One region of the Kribbella sp. NPDC058245 genome, then DNA from elsewhere that is predicted to be linked to it. Evidence: riboswitches for the same ligand, from Rfam matches in the RefSeq annotation. Region 1 holds a riboswitch; the other holds the start of a gene.

Region 1 (4,266 bases):
AACCTGCAGCTCATCTGGCCGAACCACCAACCGCCCAATCACATCGGCGAGCAGCAGTACGGCGGGCGCCAGCACCATCGACCACGGCAGGATCCACCGATAGTCCGCACCAACCAACGTCCGCGCAACATGCGGTACGGCAAGCCCGAGGAACCCGATCGGCCCAGCGATCGCAGTCGCCGTACCGGCCAGCACGACAACCGCTAACCCAGACAACACGCGCACCAACATCACCCGCGTACCCAGCGACCGCGCCAGGTCATCACCCAGCGCCAGCTGATTGAGCGACCGCCCCAACACCAACGCCACAACGCTGCCCATGACAATGAACGGAACGGCCTGCCCGACCACCGAACCAGTTGCCAGCGTCAACGACCCGACCACCCAGAACCTGAACGAATTCAACGTCGACAGATCCATCAGGGTGATCGCCGACGTCACCGACCCGAGCAGCGCGCTGATCGCCGCTCCGGCTAACGCAAGCTTCACCGGCGTCGCCCCACCTCGCCCGATCGCACCGACCAGGTAGACGACCACCGTCGCCACCAACGCACCACCCATCGCGAACCACACGTAACCCGTCAGGCTGTGCACACCCAGCAGGCCGATAGCCCCGACCACAGCCAGCGCCGCCCCGGCGTTCACCCCGAGAATCCCCGGGTCCGCCAATGGATTGCGCGTCACGCCCTGCATCAACGCACCCGCCAGCCCAAGCGCCGCCCCGGCTAACAACCCAGCGGCAGTCCGCGGCACCCGCAGATACCGGATCACGCGATCGTTGTCGCTCCCGCTGAAGTTCGCCAGCGCCAGATAGACGTCATGCGCACCGAAATGCTGGTTCCCGATACTCAACGACAACAACACCGAACCCGCGAGGACGGCGACGCACAACAGCAGTCCGGCCGCACGCCACCTCATCGGAAGAGGTCAGGATGAATCGTCTTGGCGATGTCCTCGGTCGTGTATGCACCCCGAACCCCGGCCGAGTGGTTCGCGAACAGCCACGGTACGACGTGTTTGTCGCGGACCGCCTTGAGGTTCTGGAAGGCCGGGTTCGCGAGCATCTTGTCCACATCCGGCTTGGTCGACGCCGGAGTGAGCGAGGCATCGCAACACCCACTGATCAGGATGTAGTCCGGATTGCGCTTGATCAGCTCCTCGACGCCGATCTTCACGTTCCGCTTCGACGTCAGATCCGCGAACGCGTTCACGCCACCGGCCTGCTTGATCAGCACAGTCCCGAAGTCCGGACCGCCGGAGACGGTCAGCCCGCCGCCTTCCAGCCCGGGCCGCAGGATCGCGACGGTCGGCTTCGGCGCGTTCTTCACCTTGGCCTCAACTGCAGCGATCCGGTCGGACTGGTCGGCGATCACCGCCTCGGCGCGATCCTCGACCCCGAACAGCTTCCCGAGGCCGCGCAGATCGGCGTACACGTTGTCCATCGAGACGCTCGACGGATCGATCGCCTCGTCGCCCAGGCCGTCGGCGGTCGGGCAGAGCGGGCTGAAGATCCAGGTCTGGATCCCGAGTTCGGCCAGGCTCTTGCGACTGCCGAAGCTCTGATCACTGCCACCACCGGCGCTGAACACGTCGTTGAACCCGGACAGCACGAAGTCCGGGTTCGCCGCGAGCAACTCCTCGCGGCTGGGCAGGTTCTTGTAGTACTTCGCCTTGGCCTGAGCGGTCGCGTACTCCGGGAGCACCTCCGCGTCCAGGTACGCCGTACCGACCAGGCGATCGGAGATCCCCAGCGCATGCGCCATCTCGATGGCCGGTTGGTACGCCGCGAACACGCGCTTCGGTGGACCGCTCACGGTGACGTCGAGACCGCAGTTCTGCACGGTGATCGTCGAGCCGGGCGGGTTGACCGCAGTGGCCGTGCCGCAACCAGCGAGCAGGCCTAGCAGCAGGACAGGGACAACAGACTTACGCAGCACGGAACCGCTCCTCCAGCACCTCGTGGACGGATCACATGCCGTGGCCGGTCTCCTGGCTGACGGGATTCCGCCCACCGACCTGGTCTTCCCAGTGCAGGACCAGTGACCTCCCCCTCAGCAGGGAACGGCCGGTGAACTCCCGATCACAGTGGCGAGGGCCGCGCCGGCATCACACCGGCTTCCCGAACACCACGGCGCCGCCACAGTACCTCACCGGTACTGCGACACCATCGCAAGTGCGAACTGGGTCATGGTGTCCGGGTTGATCGCCCGCGCCGGCAGCGGGACGAAGTCGACCAGCTTGTCCTCGCCGATCCGGATCGTGGTCCGCCCGGTCGCGGTGTCGACGTACCCCTCGTCACCCAGCGGGAGCGCCTGGGCGGTCGGCGTCTTCCGGATCGCCGTCATCAACGCGACAGCCTTCGCCGTACGACGTACTGACGTCGAGAGCGCGCCGTTCGCGGCCACCCAACCGCAGACCAGGTCGCCGAGATCGGTCTGCCCGTCCCGGCGGTTCAGCACCGGCGCGCCGAGCACCTTCGCCGCGGCAGAGGAACCGCGATCACAGTCCGGCCGCGTGATCGACTCCTCCGGCGCAGGCAGTCCAGGCACCTGCCGAACCACCTCCTCCGCAAGCACGACGTACTTCGCCAGGGTCGCCTTCGGCCCGGAGACCTTGTACAGCCGACCGTCCAGCAGGAACACCACAAACGCGCTGGTCCCGAAGCCGGGGGCCTTCCCAAAGCTGCCCGCGCCGACCGTCACGGGCTTGGCCGGTTCGCCCTTGTTCGCCTTCTGCGCCGCCGCCAGCGTTGCCGCCGTCGCCGGCTGGACCGACACCCCGACGCGCAGGACCGGGCCGTTCGCTTCAGTGCTCAGGCCCAGCTGGCACACGTCGTACGTGGCCGGTACGCCGAAGTCGGCGGGCAGCGTCCTGGGCTCGATGTGCACGACCGGTACGCCGAGCGTCGCCTGCACGAGCGTCTGACTCATCCGCACACAGAGCGTCTCAGCAACCTTCGACGATGACGGAGTGCTCGACGGCGTCGCCGACGGAGTCTCGGTCGGCATCGTCGGAACCGACACCAGCGGCGGCACGCTAGGAGCCGTCTCCTGTCCGGGGCCGCTACAACCGCTGACGAGCACTGCGAGCGCGACGAGCGGCACAACCGGACGGATACGCATGGTGTGCCAAAGCCTACGCTTCGTCGGCCTCGGCCGCGGTCCGGAGATCGCGTTCGCGAATCGCGTGCTCGTCGGTACGAGCGTCGTACCGCCAGAAGTCGCGCAGGGCCGCGCCGGTGGCGGCAACCCCGGCCACGCACAGGATTCCGCCGCTGACGATCGAGGTCCGAACGCTGGTCAGGTCGGCGACCAGACCGGACCGGGCCTGCCCACCGAGCGGGCCGAGCATGTAGGAGAGCATCTCGATCCCGGCCAGCCGGCCGCGCATCTCATCCGGGATCGTCTGGTTCCAGATCACCGACCGGAACAGGCCGGAGACCATGTCCGCGGCGCCGGCGAACGCGAGGAAGACGACCGCGAACCACATGTTCGGCGCGAGCCCCGCAATCCCGATCGCGGCACCCCAGCAGGCGGCCGCCATCACGACGGCACGGCCGTGGTGATGCACCCGCCGGGTCCAGCCGCTGGTCAGCGTCGCGATCATCGCCCCGACCGCCTCCGCGCTGTAAAGGACACCGAGCAGTTTCGGTTCCTTCAGTACGTCGGTCGCGAACGCGGGGAACAGCACGATCGGCATCGCCATGAACATCCCGACCATGTCGACGACGTACGTCCCGAGCAGGTCCTTGCGGCGCGCGGCGTACACGATCCCTTCGCCGATGACCCGCAGGCTCGGTGGTTGGGAGTGCTCGCCGACCCGGTACGGCTTGAGTCCCAGGTACATGAGAGTCGCGATCGCGAGCCCGGCCAACTCGATCCCGAACGCCCAGCTGATCCCGGCCGTCCCGACCAGCACACCACCCAGCGCGGGACCGACGAGCTGACCGGCCTGCATGGTGAGTGCGTTCAGCGCCACCGCGGCCGGCAGCTCCGAGTGCTTCACCACGCGCGGGAACAGCGCGTCCCGGCTCGGCCGTTGCAGCGACGCCGCGATCGCGTTCAGTGCGCCACAGACGTAGATGATCCACACCTGCGGGTTCGACAGCAGGGCGTTGCTCAGCAGTACGGCGCAGACCGCGACCTGCGCGATGCCGGTGAAGATGAGCATCTTTCGGCGGTCGACGTGATCGGCCAGCGCACCGCCGTACAGGCCGAAGACGACCAGCGGCAGGATGTTGACCAGGCCCATCGCGCCGACCGCGAA
Region 2 (4,266 bases), on a different contig from region 1:
CGCCTTCGGGTCGACCGCGTAGAAGTTCCGTCCGGTCGGCAGCACGTTCACCAGACCGCGGGTCGGTGAACCCGAAGGACCCGCCTCGATGAAGCGTCCGTCCAGGGCGCGCAGAACGTTCGTGAGCTCGTCGTCCGTGCGGTTCAACCGCGGCACGACCTCGGTCGCGGCGAAGGTCAGCGAGGACTCGACGCCCATCGACGACCGGCCGATGACCTCGGTGACAACGACCGGCACCTTCGACGCGTCCCAGTTCAGCGTCTCCATTGCGACGACCAGCTTGCGCGCGGCCGCCTCCAGGATGTCGACGCCGTCTGCACCACTCACGGCCGGCAGGTCGGCCAGCGTCGCGAGCTCGGTCAGCTCAGCGGCCAGGCCAGGGTTCGCGAGCAGCTCGGCCTCGTCGACACCGAAGGTCTCACCCAGCGCGGCACGCAGACCGGGGATCGAGTACGAACCGCCCCACATTTGCCGCGCCCGCAGTACGGCGAGCACCAGGTTGATCCGCGCCTCGTCGGCTGGCACACCGCCAAGGATGTGCAGGCCGTCACGGATCTGAACGTCCTTGATCTCGCACAGATACCCGTCCAGATGCAGAACGAATTCGTCGAACGCCTCGTCGTCCGGCTTCTCGTCGGTATGCAGATCGTGGTGCAGTTGCGCCGCCTGGATCAGCGTCCAGATCTGTGCCCGCAGCGTCGGGACCTTCTCCGGGTCGAGCGCCTGCACGGTCGCATACTCGTCGAGCAGATACTCCAGCTTGGCCATGTCGCCGTACGTCTCGGCCCGCGCCATCGGCGGCACCAGGTGGTCGACCACGACCGCGTGCGCCCGCCGCTTCGCCTGCGTCCCCTCACCGGGGTCGTTGACGATGAACGGGTAGACCATCGGCAGGTTCCCGAGCACGGCGTCCGGCGCGCAGTCGGCCGCCATCCCGATGCCCTTGCCAGGAAGCCATTCCAGCGTTCCGTGCTTGCCCAGGTGCACGACAGCGTGCGCCCCGAACCCGCCGTCGGCCGGCGCGTTCTCCAACCACCGGTACGCCGCCAGGTAGTGGTGCGACGGCGCCATATCGGGATCGTGGTAGATCGCGACCGGGTTCTCGCCGAAACCACGCGGCGGCTGAATCATCAGTACGACGTTCCCGAACCGCAGCGCGGCCAGCGCGATCGCAGTCTCGGGTCCAGAGGTGTCGACGTACAGGGATCCGGGCGCCTCGCCCCAGGCCTCGGTCATTGCCTCGCGCAACGTTTCCGGCACCTGGCCGAACCACTTCGCGTACGTGGACAGCGGCACCTTGGCGACAGCGTTCTCAAGCTGGTCGTCGGTCAGCCAGTCGACATCGTGACCGCCGGTTGCGATCAGCCGGTGGATCAGCCCGTCCGCACCATCAGCGCCCTGCAACTCGCTCAGGTCGAGGCCGCCGAGGTCGTACCCAGCCTCCTCGAGCTTGCCGAGCAGCTGGACCGCCGAGGCGGGGGTGTCGAGACCGACCGCGTTGCCGATCCGGGCGTGCTTGGTCGGGTACGACGAAAGCACGAGCGCGAGCCGCTTCTCGGCCACCGGGACGTGCCGCAGGCGAGCATGCGCGACCGCGATCCCGGCCAGCCGGGTGCACCGCTCCGGATCCGGCGCATACCGCGCCAGCCCGTCCGCGTCGTACGCCTTGAACGAGAACGGGATCGTGATGATCCGGCCGTCGAACTCAGGGATCGCCACCTGCGTGGCAGCGTCCAGCGGGCTGATCGCCGCGTCACTGGCGAGCCACTGTTCGCGGGTCGACGTCAGTGCGAGCCCCTGAATCAGCGGGATGTCGAGTGAGGCGAGCGCGCCCGCGTCCCAGGCGTCGTCCGCACCCCCGGCGCTGGCGTTCGCAGCCACCGATCCGCCGGCTGCGAGCAGCGTGGTGACCAGTACGTCGCATTTGCGCAGCAGCTCGAACAGACCTGCGTTCTCGTCGCTCGTCGGGTCCAGCCCGCGCAGTGTCCCGCAGTACACGGGCAGCGGTTGCGCACCGGCCTTGGTGACCTCGGCCGCGAGCACGTCGACGAATGCGGTGTTCCCCGCGATCTCATGCGCCCGGTAGTAGACGATCCCGACCACCGGCCGGTCGTCATCAGTGAAGGTCCCCCGCACCCCGTACGCCGGAAGCGCGGCAGGGGGGTCGAATTCGTCGCCGGTGAGCAGAATGGTGTCGCTCAGGAAGCCGGCCAGGTTCCGCAGGTTGTCCGCGCCACCCTCACGCAGGTACGCCAGCGCCTCGGTCACCGCACCCGCCGGCACAGTCGACAGCGACATCAGCTCCGCATCGGGTGCCGCCTCACCGCTCACAACCACAGCGGGCTTCCCAGACGCGAGTACGGCGTCCAGTCCGTCCTCCCAGGCGCGCTTACCGCCCAGGAGCCGCACCACCACGATCTGGGCGGCGTCCAGCAGCGGACCGAGCTCAGACAGCTCCAGGCGCGCCGGGTTCGCGACCTTCCAGCCGGTTCCCGCCTCCGCCGCAGCCAGTAGGTCAGTGTCGGCAGTAGACAACAGCAACAGGTTCGCGGGCACGCTGAACCGGTCCTTCCTGGGGGTATCCACGCCCCGGCCGGAGGTGCGACAGCAGCAGTTCCTGACTCCCCGCGGCGGTGTCTCTTGCCGGTGGGTCACAGTGGCGGGACCGTCCCGGACTCACACCGGGTTCCTGCCCAGCTGTCGCTGAACCTCTGAACCCTATCCGACCCCCTGCACAACGTCCGAAGCCCCGTAGTACCTCGTCGGCGTGTTTTCGGACGTTGCGAACGCCTGATCCACAGCGTCCGAAGGTTTGCAGTACGTGGTCAGCGTGTTTTCGGACGCTAGGTCAGCGGTGGGCGGCGTAGTGGGCGGCGAGGAGGTCTGTGCCCCAGTCGGAGCGGTGGGAGCGCCAGACGGCGTGGATGTGGTTGGCGTTGTCCTGGGTGTTGTCGTACTCGGCCAGGAAGGTGGGGGCGGCCAGGGAGTAGTAATGGCGGTGGCCGATGCCGGGGGTGGTTTCGCCGGCCCACGCGAAGGTGAGGTTCTCCATGCCCTGCTCGGTCAGGTCCTGCCAGGTCAGGAGGCCGATCGGGCCCGCCGCGCGACCGACGTACTGGCCGATCAGGAGGCTGAGGAGCTGACGCTGCTCGGCGGTCATGTCGCCGTACGCGAGTCCGCGGTGCAGGAGGGACGGGTCGGCGACCGGGTCGTGCCGGGTGAGGATGTCGTCGGGGGCGTCGGGTGAGACGACGGCGACAGCGCGCTGGCTGTCATCCAAAGCATCTAGGAGCTGGAAGCCCAGGTCGTGCTCCGCAGCCAGGAAGCGCCGGCCCGAGGGGGCGACGGCCGGGTTGGAGCCGATGAACGACGGTGTGAACGAGATCGCACCGTCGACCAGCGTCAGGTGGATCGCCAGGTGGTGACCGTTCAGCCGCCAGGCCCACGGCTCGAAGCCGGAGGGGTCACCCAGGATCCGCAGGAAGTAGCCCGGCGTGGCCAGCGAGTCCTGCCAGTCTGCGGTCGCAGGAACCGGATGCCCGCGCAGAATCACCTCAGCATCCAGTACGGCGAGTGAGTCGGCCAGTCCGCGTTCGCTGCAGCCAAGGGCGATCAGCCGCTGCGCCAACTGCTGCTGTTCCGGGCTGAGCGCGGACAGCGGCAGTCCGGGCCGGTGGCCGGGCAGGTAGGTCCAATCCTGGTGGTCCGGGGTGTCGAACGGCGCCTGGATCAGACTGCGCTGTGCCGGCCGCAGGCTCTCCAGCAGTTCGATGGCTGCCTGACGGGTCTGCTCTACAACCACGCGGCGCGCTCCTGTTCTTTCGGCTCGTAAGTCGTCGTCCACTGTTCGAACGGTCGGTCCAGCTTGTACCGGTAGTCCGGCTGCCGCAGCAGCACGCGTGTTTCGGCGTTGCCCGGGTTCCGCAGCGTCTCGAAGTACTTGACCGACCAGTGGAACCACCGCATGCAGAACAGCCGCATGGTCAGCCCGTGCGACACCAGCAGTACGTTGCGCGGCGCATCCGCCTGTTCGAAGTCACGGTGCATCGTTTCCAGGAAGCTCGATACCCGGTCGTACACGTCCGACCCCGACTCGCCATGGGTGAACCGGTAGAAGAAGTGCCCGTACGCGTCGCGCAGCTTCTCCTGCCGCTCGATGTCCTCGGTGTCCTGGAAGTTCGCCCAGTCCTGCTCACGCAGCCGCGGCTCTTCCCGGGCGATCCCGATCAGGTCGTCGAGCTTGAGCCCCTTGAGCGTCTCCAGCGT

The links. A riboswitch is a leader RNA that binds a small molecule or an ion and turns the genes downstream of it on or off. The one in region 1 is predicted to bind cobalamin.
Region 2: linked by a shared signal. The riboswitch ahead of cobN (cobaltochelatase subunit CobN) and the one ahead of ACFVWG_RS08790 (ABC transporter substrate-binding protein) in region 1 are both predicted to bind cobalamin.

The regions. Positions count from the first base shown of each region.
Region 1 is NZ_JBHVWY010000003.1:481,493-485,758, forward strand. Features, by position in the region: gene ACFVWG_RS08785 (FecCD family ABC transporter permease) at 1-918, opposite strand, end outside; gene ACFVWG_RS08790 (ABC transporter substrate-binding protein) at 915-1,937, opposite strand; cobalamin riboswitch at 1,962-2,157, opposite strand; gene ACFVWG_RS08795 (hypothetical protein) at 2,148-3,122, opposite strand; gene ACFVWG_RS08800 (MFS transporter) at 3,136-4,266, opposite strand, start outside.
Region 2 is NZ_JBHVWY010000002.1:273,158-277,423, forward strand. Features, by position in the region: gene cobN (cobaltochelatase subunit CobN) at 1-2,556, opposite strand, end outside; cobalamin riboswitch at 2,592-2,728, opposite strand; gene ACFVWG_RS04810 (DUF3500 domain-containing protein) at 2,849-3,802, opposite strand; gene ACFVWG_RS04815 (phosphoglycerate mutase family protein) at 3,793-4,266, opposite strand, start outside.